2 linked regions of the Bryobacter aggregatus MPL3 genome follow. The protein of the gene in region 1 interacts with the protein of each later gene in a pairwise test. Links are inferred from orthologs where the notes say so. Each region holds a gene or a part of one and is shown on either strand. Other genes may lie near its edges.

The links. The genes of interacting proteins can lie anywhere in the genome.
Region 2: the proteins of cysE (region 1) and cysK interact in binary tests that used the Escherichia coli proteins (3 or more experiments, as listed by UniProt). The link is inferred for Bryobacter aggregatus MPL3 from one-to-one orthologs.

What each region holds. Positions count from the first base shown.
Region 1 is NZ_JNIF01000003.1:3,194,954-3,201,105, forward strand. Bases 137-3,043 are described here. They hold cysE (serine O-acetyltransferase), read right to left. Parts: upstream 1,961-3,043; coding sequence 1,313-1,960; downstream 137-1,312. Other genes in these bases: add (adenosine deaminase), read left to right, coding at 137-775; M017_RS0114890 (matrixin family metalloprotease), read right to left, coding at 702-1,316; M017_RS0114900 (NADH-quinone oxidoreductase subunit A), read left to right, coding at 2,039-2,395; M017_RS0114905 (hypothetical protein), read left to right, coding at 2,359-3,043. Also shown: more of add, read left to right, coding at 1-136; more of M017_RS0114905, read left to right, coding at 3,044-4,176; M017_RS26700 (alanyl-tRNA editing protein), read left to right, coding at 4,266-5,426; M017_RS0114915 (hypothetical protein), read right to left, coding at 5,382-6,152.
Region 2 is NZ_JNIF01000003.1:587,310-591,771, forward strand. Bases 1-2,840 are described here. They hold cysK (cysteine synthase A), read right to left. Parts: upstream 1,978-2,840; coding sequence 1,024-1,977; downstream 1-1,023. Other genes in these bases: M017_RS0103160 (U32 family peptidase), read right to left, coding at 1-1,019; M017_RS0103170 (RrF2 family transcriptional regulator), read right to left, coding at 1,981-2,391; M017_RS0103175 (mandelate racemase/muconate lactonizing enzyme family protein), read left to right, coding at 2,427-2,840. Outside these bases: more of M017_RS0103175, read left to right, coding at 2,841-3,581; tyrS (tyrosine--tRNA ligase), read left to right, coding at 3,587-4,462.

The DNA.
Region 1 (6,152 bases):
GAGCTTCAAGTTTGCGGCGCTGCATCTGCATACGCCGGAACAGTATCGATTGCTGGCCCGCCGCGCGTTTGCCCGGATGGCGAAGCAGGGAATTGTGTATGCCGAGGTGATCCATTCGGCGGGGATCTGCCTTTGGCGGAAACAGGATGCGCGGGCGATTGCGGAGGCTCTCATCGAGGAAGGCAGGCAGGCGCCGCTTCAGGTGCGCTGGGTGCTTGATGCGGTGCGGCAGTTTGGCGGGGCGCATGCGATGGAGGTGGCGCGGCTGGCGGCGGATTTGTGTGGCGAGGACGTGGTGGCCTTTGGCGTGGGAGGCGACGAGCGGGGCGCGGCAGCGGCGGAGATTTGTACGGCATTCCGTTTTGCAGAAGAGGCTGGCTTGAAGCTGGCGCCTCATGCAGGCGAAACATCAAACGCTCAAAATGTTTGGGATGCTTTAGAGCTGGGAGCTCATCGGATTGGGCATGGGATTCGCGCGATTGAGGATCCGCAATTGGTGCGCGAACTGGCGGCGCGGCAGGTGCCGCTTGAAATCTCGATCAGTTCCAATGTGCTGACGGGGGCTGTTGCGACGCTGGCCGCTCATCCAGCCAAGCAACTCTTCGACGCCGGCGTGCCGATTACTTTGAATACCGATGATCCGGCCTTCTTTGGGACGACAATCGAGCGGGAGTTTGCGATCGCGAAAGAAGGGTTGGGCTTTACGGACGCGGATTTGGAGGTGGTGCGGGAGAACGCGTTCCGTTTTGCGTTCTCTGCGCCATCTGCCACTTGAGCTGGACGATGTCGCCGGGGGCAAGCGGAGAGGTTTGCCGGATGTCTTCAAAGGTCTTCAAGCGACGGCGGAAGCGGGCGAAGTATTCAGTGAAGTCGCCGCCGTGTTCGAAGGAGTACATGATCTCTTCATACTTGCGTGTGTGAAGGAGCCCGAGGGCGTGTCCGGATTCGTGGACGCAGGTGAGGAACAGAATGACATCGGCATAGAGAGGATCTTTTGCCACCGCAGCCTTCATATCTTCGCCGAGCGAGTCGACGGAAGGGTTGATCACGACGTCAGCCAATTCCTTGCCATCTTTGCGGAAGGAGAGCGCTTGTCCGTAGAGGCCGCGCCGGAGCGGATCGACCCAGTAGAAACGGATTTCCGCTTCCTCGGCCGTAGTGACTTTTTTCACTTGCAGCGCGCCGCCTGAGGCGGCGGCCCAGCGTTCCATCGCCCATTGCGCCAGTTCTGCGCGCGGATGCGTTCCGGTCCAGAAGGTGATGAGTGTTTCCGCCTGGAGGAGGGAAGCGAGCGACAGAAGCAGGAGCAGTTTCATGGGCGCGTCTTTTCTTCGAGCAATGCGCGAATCGCCAACTCCAACTGATCCACGCGGTGCTGCATGTTTTCAAGATCCTGGCCTTGCGGGTCTGGGAGTTCTCCGTGCTGCAGATCGTCGGCAATCTGGCCCCGCGTCCGAACGACGCGACCGGGGATGCCGACCACCGTAGAGTCTCCTGGTACGGAATGGACCACGACACTGCCTGCGCCGATTTTGACATTGTCGCCGAGCGTAATGTTGCCCAGCACCTTGGCGCCCGTGCCGACTACAACGTGATTGCCGAGCGTGGGATGGCGCTTGCCGCGCTCCTTGCCTGTCCCGCCCAGGGTGACGCCCTGGTAGAGGATAACGTCATCGCCAATGACCGCTGTTTCGCCGATGACGACCCCCATGCCGTGATCGATGAAGAAGCGGCGGCCGATGGTGGCCCCAGGGTGGATTTCAATGCCGGTGATGCCACGCGCAAAGGTGGAGATGATGCGGGCGAGGAGTTTGAGATTGAGGTGATAGAGCGCGTGCGCGAGGCGATGGAGCAGAATCGCGTGCAGCCCTGGGTAGCAGAGAAGGACTTCGACGACACTGCGTGCCGCGGGATCTTCCCGAAAGATGACGTCGATTTGTTCCCTGATAGCGCGCAACATATTAATTTCGATGCAATGGATCTATTATCCGTTGAAGTTTGATCTTGCAGTCTCCCTGGTTTTTGTTATTCTGATTGCATGCCGGAAGGGTATCTCCCTATTTTCTTCCTTCTGGTGATCGCAATCGCGTTTCCCGTCATCGCGTTGATTGTCGCCCGCCTCCTTCGACCCTCCATTCCCAATCAGGCAAAGTACGAAGCCTATGAGTGTGGCATCGAAGTAGAGGGCAGTTCCCGCGCCCGATTCTCAGTTCGCTTTTACATCATTGCGATACTTTTCGTGATTTTTGATGTGGAAACGATCTTCTTATTCCCCTGGGCCGTCCGTTACAAACAACTGGGCTGGTTTGGGGTCGCGGAGGTGACGCTATTTCTTTCAATCCTGATCGCCGGTTATCTATGGGCTCGCAGGAAGGGTGCACTCAACTGGGTGTAACTTCAACCGGCTGCAAAAGAGCTCGCAACAATTTCGGCAAAATTGTTTTAGGACTGGCACTGCTGCCAGTTTTCTGGGCACAGCCCGTATTTGGGCAGGCGCAACTGCGTCTGAGCGATACGGCGCTGGGACCTATTTCCATTGCGACCGGCTCGAACGGCACCGCACAGACTATCGAAGCGTATAACGCAGGGACCGGCAATCTAGCCTTGAGCTTTAGCTCCAATGCTACCTGGCTGAGCGCTTCCGCAGGTGCGTCACGCGCTTGCCAGATTGCAGTACAGCAGTCGAGTTGTACTCCGATTACGATCAGCCTGGCGACGGCCAGTTTGGCCAAGGGATCGTATACGGGCGCGATTACAGTGAAGGATCCGTCTGCCGTCGATGCACCGCAGACGGTGACCGTAACGGTCCAGGTGGGCGGCGGCGTTCCGGACACCGTGTTCCTCTATGTGGCGCCGAATGGCACCAGCGATAGCTATCCCTTCTCAACGAATAGTGTGTTGAATACTGCGGTGGCAACGCAGAGTGGCGGGAACTGGCTGACGGTTGCCTATGAAGGCGCCGGGAGCTTCCGATTTGTGCAGCCTTATCGCATTGTGGGAACACGCCAGGCTGGCCAGGGGGAAGGGACCTATAACGGAACCGTCCAGGTGAGTGGTTCGTCCTTTGCCGGTGATAACAAGACTGTCCAGACTCGTCTGGTGGTCACCTCGCAGCCGATTGCGTTTGCCGGTCCGGAAACGCTGAGCGCAAAAGTGGTGCAAAACTCCGCGGCCACAACGCTCAATGTGGGTGTTGGCAATCGCGGGGTTGGTGCGCTGACTGTCGGTGCGATCACGACGACGATGACCAACGGGACAGGCTGGCTGAGCGCCACGGCGGCTACGGGCTTTACGGGGGCAGCGGTGACGCTCACTCCTGGTTCGCTGCCGGCGGGAACCTACCGGGGTACGGTGAATATCGCGACAAACTCGATCAATGCTCCGTCGCTTGCAGTGCCTGTGACGATGGAAGTTGTTACTGCGGCAGTTCCGACAATCTCCTATAACGGTGTGTTGAACAACGCCACCTTCCAGGTGGGCGACACGCTTGGAGTGGGCGCGATTGCGGCGGTGTTCGGTGAGTTCCTCACCGACGGTCTGTACTACAACACCTCCTCCACTCTTCCCACGACTTTGGGCGGAGCTCGCGTGCTGGTGAATGGAGTGGCGGCGCCGCTGTATTTTGCTTCGCCGGGACAGATCAACTTCCAGGTTCCTCTCGAGACGCAAGGCGGCAGTGCGACGATCCAGGTGGAACACAATGGTGTGGTTGGCAACCGTGTCAGCGTGACTGTTGTGGCCCAGGCGGGGCGCATTCTGGTGTGGCCAGGGCTGAAGTACGGCATCATCGTGAGCAACGATGGCTCTTTGCCGATGCCGAGCAATGTGGTGCTGGGAACTTATGTTTCCAAGCCCGCGAAGCCTGGTGATGTGCTTGTGGTCTATGCAATCGGATTCGGGCAGACGACGCCGCCGGTGGCAACGGGTGCTTCTGCGCCGCTCAGTCCGCTGGCTCAGCTTTCGAATGTCGTGGTGCGCTTCGGTGTTCCCGATCTCTTCAATAGCTCGATTCCAGTGGGAGCACAGTTCGCTGGCCTGACGCCTGGCTTTGTTGGCCTGTATCAGATCAACGTACAGGTTCCAGTGGGCGTACCGACCTCATCTGATTACGATCTGACGATTGAGTACAACGGTCAGTTCTCGAATCGTGTGAAGATCGCAACCCAGCAACAGTAGTACCAAAACAGTTTGGCTGTTGGAGCGCGTGGATTGGGCCTGTTTTGCAGGCCGGGTCCGCGCGCTTTTTCGTTTGTTAGAGTAGCGATTTGACAGACCGTCTCTATTATCAGGACTCCCGGCTTTGGGATTTTCAGGCTTCCGTGGTGGAGCGTTCCGCCGATGGGCTACGTATTCAACTCGATCGCACCGCGTTCTATCCCAATTCCGGTGGGCAGCCTTTTGATACAGGCACTCTCAGTGGACTTCGCGTGGTCGAAGTGGTGGAGGCGGGCGAGGACATTGTGCATGTTCTTGAGACTCCGCTGGCCGCGGAGCTCAGTGTAGTTCATGGGGTGGTGGATGGCGCACGGCGGCTGGATCACATGGTGCAGCATACGGGGCAGCACCTGCTCAGCGCTGTGATGGCGGAGGAGTTCTCTCTGTCTACGGTCAGTTTCCACATGGGGGCCGTGGGCTCGACGGTGGATGTGGAGCCGAATCGCGTTTCTGCCTCCCTGCTGCTGGAGATCGAAGGCCGGGTGAATGAGCGGGTTCGCGAGAACCGGGCGGTGCAGATTGGATTTGAAGCCGCTTCTGGTGCTACCGGATTGCGCAAGGCCAGTGAGCGGGAAGGGCTTCTGCGCATCATCTCGATTGAGGGCTTGGATCGGAGTGCTTGTGGCGGGACTCATGTCTCGCATACGGGCGAGATTGGGTTGGTGCTCCTCGGCAAGACGGAAAAGGTGCGGGATGCACTTCGCATCGAGTTCTATTGTGGAGCCCGTGCGCTGTCGGAGTTGCGCCAACGGCTCGACCGGGCGGCTGAGAATGAACGCAGTCTGCGCGAGCGACTGGCGGAGGCCGACAAGGCTCGCAAGCGGATGTCCTTGGAGCTAGCGGAACTGCATGGACAGCGCCGCTATGAAGAAAGCAAGGCTGATTGGTCCGGACGCCGGGTGTGGGTGGAGACGGTGGACGAAATCGATGAGACTTCCCGTGTGAGCGCGACTTGTTTTGCTGCGAACCCCGGAGCTCTGGTGGTGCTGGCTGGACGGTTGAACGGTGGCGTGCTGTTTACGGCGCATCCGGAACTGGGCATCGATTGTGGCAAGCAGTTGAAGGCTGCTCTCGAGGTGGCTGGCGGGCGTGGGGGCGGCACGGCCAAAATGGCACAGGGGAGCGTTGCCGTGCCAGAAAAATTAAATGAAGTTGTGGCGCGTCTCTTAAGCCGGGGAGAGCGAGATGAGGGCCATCCCGGCGAGCAATAGCGCGATCACCGCCATGAGTAGCTTCTTGGCCCCGGCCTCGGCGCCGTCGAATTCTTTCCAGATCAAAATGCCGCACAGCGCGCTGACGATCAAGGAGCCAGAGCCGACGCCAAAGCTGAGCCAGGGGCCGATCTTGGCTTCCCCCGGAGCGATGGTGACGAGCAGGTAGGAAGATATGCCAATCATCCAGATGGTTCCACCAGCCAGACCGAGAAGATGCTGGGAAAGAGTTCCAGTGAAGTAGGCGAAGAAGCTGGTGGGGAGCCCGCGGACGGGCAGGTTCATGAAATAGAGGTTGTAGATAAAGGTGCTGATGAGCATTCCGGCGGCTGCGATCATCGTCACCGCATAGGGATTGCTCAAGCCAAGTTCCGCCTCCATCGACAAGTTGACGAGGGGTAGGAAGGCACCCATCACAAAGCCGCCTGCCAGTGCGACCCAGACACCGCGCAGAATGCCAGGGCCTGCTGGTGCGGCAGGCTTTTTCTTCTTCACCGGGGAAGTGGGCTCCGCTGCCGCTAATTCCGCTGTGGCCGCAGCTTCGAGTTCTGCCGCGATCTTGCGGCGCTGTCCTTCTGCTTTCGCATGGGCGATCGCAATGAGAACTACTGCCATTGAAACGAGGAAGGCTGCTCCAAAAACGTAGAGCGGGGAGCCGCTGTTCTGGGTGAAATAAGTCCAGATGGCGCTCAACACAAAGGAAATCCCCATGCCAATCGGAATGGC
Region 2 (4,462 bases), 2.6 Mb from region 1 along the record:
GCGACGGCATGCGCGTCGTTGACCGTCACCTGAATCGAATGATCGCCTACGCGGCTCACCCGTCCCATCAACACGCCGCGATGCCGCGGGCCACGGCCCTGCACCACCGTCTGATGATTTGTGCCGCTCAGGAAGAAAGGCCCCAGCCCGCGCGAATACACCTGTTCCAAACGAATCTTCTCGATCGGATCGCGCGCCTTCTCGATGCCCTTCCAGGCCTCATCCAGTGCCTGGCGATAGGCCTGCGTCGTGATCGCGACATACTCGGCGTCCTTGTAGCGGCCTTCGATCTTCAGCGAAGCAATGCCCAAGGGCAGCAGCTTCGGAATCCAATCAAGGGTATAGAGATCGCCAGGGCTCAGCAGATAACGCGCATCACCGAGCGGGGTCTCCACCCCATCGACCATCAGTTCATACGGCAGGCGGCAAGCCTGCGCACACTGCCCGCGATTCGCACTGCGCCCTCCCCAGGCCTCGGAGCTAAAGCACTGTCCGGAATAAGCAACGCAAAGCGCCCCGTGGACAAAGATCTCCAGCTCGCAATCGGTCTCCGAACGAATCTTGGCAATCTCTTCCAGCGACAACTCCCGCGCCAGATTCACGCGCCGGGCTCCCAGGCGCTGCGCCAGACGCACGCCATCGGCGCTGGTGATGCTCATCTGTGTGCTGCCGTGGATCTCGAGATCGGGCGCAATCTGTTGCACCAGCGAGCAGACGCCCAGATCCTGCACAATGATTGCGTCCACACCGGCCCGCGCAATCGTCTCGATCGCCTTCGCCGCCTCAGCAAGCTCCGTATCAAAAACGAGCGTGTTGAAGGTCACGTAGCCCTTGACCCCACGGCGATGCAGCTCCGCCATTGCGGTCGGTAATTCTTCCACGGTGAAACCCACTTTTGCGCGAGCGGAAAAGTGGGTCAGACCGAAGTAGACACTGTCTGCGCCCGCCTCGACGGCGGCTCGCAGTTGCGGCCAGTGCCCAGCCGGACTCATGATCTCGGGCTTGCGCACTGGACTCATAAAACTAGTCGACAAGCCCCTCAAACAGGACGCTCGTCAGATAGCGTTCGCCGGCATCGGGAAGCACAACAACGATCGTCTTGCCCTTATGCTCCGGCAGCTTGGCCAGACGCACGGCAGCCGCCGCAGCAGCGCCACAGGAGATGCCACAAAGGATGCCTTCTTCCTTCGCCAGACGGCGGGCCATCTCGACGGACTCTTCGTTCGTCACCTGCTCCACCTGATCGACCATCGCCAGATCGAGAGTGCCCGGAATAAAGCCCGCGCCAATGCCCTGGATCTTATGCGGCCCCGGCTTCACCGGCTCATGATTGCGGGTCTGGGTAATCACCGGGCTATGCGCAGGCTCTACGGCAACATTGAGGGTCTTCTTGGACTGCTCCTTCAAAAACTTCCCAACGCCGCTGATCGTACCCCCTGTGCCCACTCCGGCAACAAAAATATCGACGCCTCCATCGGTGTCTTCCCAGATCTCCGGGCCCGTTGTGCGGTAGTGGATCGCCGGGTTCGCCGGGTTCTGGAACTGTTGCAGCAGCACGTAATGATCGGGATCGCTCGCCTTGATCTTCTCGGCTTCTTCAATGGCGCCACGCATGCCGGCCGGGCCAGGAGTAAGAATCAGCTTCGCGCCAAAGGCCTTCAGCACCTTGCGGCGCTCGATCGACATCGTCTCGGGCATGGTGAGCGTGATCGGAATGCCGCGTGCCGCCGCGACAAAGGCCAGCGCGATGCCGGTGTTGCCGGAAGTGGGCTCCACCAACTCCTTGCCAGGCCCAAGCAGCCCCTTCTCTTCCGCATCCCACACCATCGAGGCGCCAATGCGGCACTTCACGCTATAGGCGGGGTTGCGGCCTTCAATTTTGGCCAGCACCGTCGCGCCCGCACCCTCCGTCACGCGGTTCAGGCGAATGAGCGGCGTACGGCCGATCGAAAGCGAATTATCCGAAAACACATGCATGATCTAGATCTCCCAATTTGCTACGTATTGGCTTTGTTTCGTCTGCCAGGATTCAGCCAGCTGCTGAAAACTCGTACTGCCGAGCGTGGCTTGCACAGCCTCGTCTACCTGCTGCCACATCTCCTCAAAACCAGCGGCGCCGAGCCTCCGGTCATTGGGGCCATCAACGTGGCGAATCACTTCACCCACCATAATTTGCGCGGCCGGACGCGCCAGCATATAGCCGCCGTCCGCACCTCGCCGGGATTCCACAAACCCACCCTGCTTGAGATTCGACAGGATGAGCTCGAGAAATTTCTGAGGAATTTTCTGTCGCTTCGCAATATCGGCAATCCGAATGGGCTCGCCGGCTGGCTGTGTCGCCAGGTCAAATACCGCCTGCAATGCGTACTCGGCTTTCACCGAGATCTTCATGGTTCAATCTCTCCTAAACCTATAGACTATCTCGTATGCGACGCCGGGACCTACTGAAATTCATAGCAAGCCCCATTCTTGCCGCCAGTCCGGTGAAGATCACAGGCCTCGATACACACCGCTGCCGGATGGATGGCCGCGAATATCTCTTCGTCGAAGTGAAAACCGACGCGGGCATCATCGGCCTCGGAGAAGCCTCCTTGCCTGCCCGCATCCAGATTACCGAAGAGGCAGTCCGCTGGCTCGAGCCGCGCTTGAAAGGCCTCGACCCGGCTGGCATCGAAGCACACTGGAATCGCCTCTACTACCAGGAGAACCGCTGGCGCGATGGCAGCGTGTTGATGACCGCACTCAGCGCCATCGACATCGCCTTGTGGGACATCGAAGGCAAGCGGCTTGGTGTTCCCGTATGGCGGCTGCTCGGCGGCAACAACCAAAAGCCGATGCGTGTCTACTGGAGCCACTGGAGCGCCAATCTGTCACCACGCACTCCAGAAACCATTGCCGAACTGGCCCGCAAAACCGTCGCCGAGGGCTGGACCACGGTCAAGTGGGTGATTCCGCGCGCCGATTCCGAGCAAGCCCGCCTGCGCCAGGTGGTCAGCGAAATCGAAGCCATCCGCAAGGCGGTCAGCATGTCGCTCGACATTTGTCTTGAGATGTACGAGACCTATTCGATGCGCTCGGCCCTCGATCTGGCCCGCGCCGTAGCCCCATTGAAGGTAATGTTCCTCGAAGAGCCGGTATGGCGCGAAAGCAATCTCGCCCTCGGCCAGATTGCCGCCCAAAGCCCGGTCCCACTCGCCGGTGGCGAGGGTTTGCTGAACCGCTGGCAGTTTCGCGACTTGCTTGAAGCACGCGGCGCCATGATTGTGCAACCGGATGTGATCCACTGCGGCGGCATCACCGAAATCCGCAAGATCGCCGCGCTCGCCGAAGTCTACGGCGCCGAAGTCGCGCCCCACATGTGGTACGGCCCCATCGGGCACATGGCAAGCATGCAGTCGATGGCAGGAGTCCGCAGCTATCTGATGAGCGAGTGGGATGGCAACAATATGAGACGTCTGCACGAGCTCACCGGCGGCACCCTGCCGCTCGTCGAAAAGGGTCATGTCACACTGCCTGACCGGCCCGGTCTCGGCCTGACGATGGATTTCAGCGACTGGAAGAGACGCTTCCCCTACAATTGATAGCAGTGCTTTCGATTGAAGAACAGCTCGTTTACTTGCGTAAGGGCTTTGCAGAAATCATCCGAGAAGAAGACCTGAAGGACCGGCTGGAGCTGGCCCAGAAGGAGGGACGCCCCCTGCGCGTCAAAGCTGGCTTTGACCCCACCGCTCCCGACCTCCACCTCGGACACACCGTTTTGATCCGGAAAATGAAGCATTTTCAGGACATGGGTCACACCGTGATCTTCCTGATTGGCGACATGACCGGCTTGATCGGCGACCCCACAGGACGCAACGCAATGCGCCCGCCCATGACTCGCGAAGAGTTAGCCAAGAACGCCGAAACCTACCAGGCGCAGATTTTCAAACTCCTTGACCCGGCCAAGACCGAGCTGCGTTTTAACAGCGAATGGCTCGAAAAACTCGGCTACGAGCAGATCATCCGCCTCACCTCGCATTACACGCTCGCCCGCTTGCTCGAGCGCGACGACTTCTCCAAGCGCTACAAAGACGGCATTCCGATCAGCGTCCACGAGTTGCTCTATCCGCTCGCCCAAGCCTACGATTCGGTCGCCTTGCAATGCGACGTCGAGTTGGGCGGCACCGATCAGAAGTTCAATCTGCTGGTGGGCCGCGCCATCCAGCAGGACTACGGGCAGTTGCCGCAGATTGTCGCGACCGTGCCGATCCTCGAAGGCCTCGACGGCGTCGAGAAGATGTCCAAGTCCAAGGGAAATTATGTCGGCATTACCGAGCCGCCAACCGATATGTTCCGCAAGCTGATGAACATGCCGGACGCGCTGGTGCCCCGCTACTATGAGTTGTTGACCGATCTTCCGCTCCAGGAAATCGCGCAACTCGACCCGCTGACCGCAAAGAAAGATCTCGCCTGGAGAATCGTG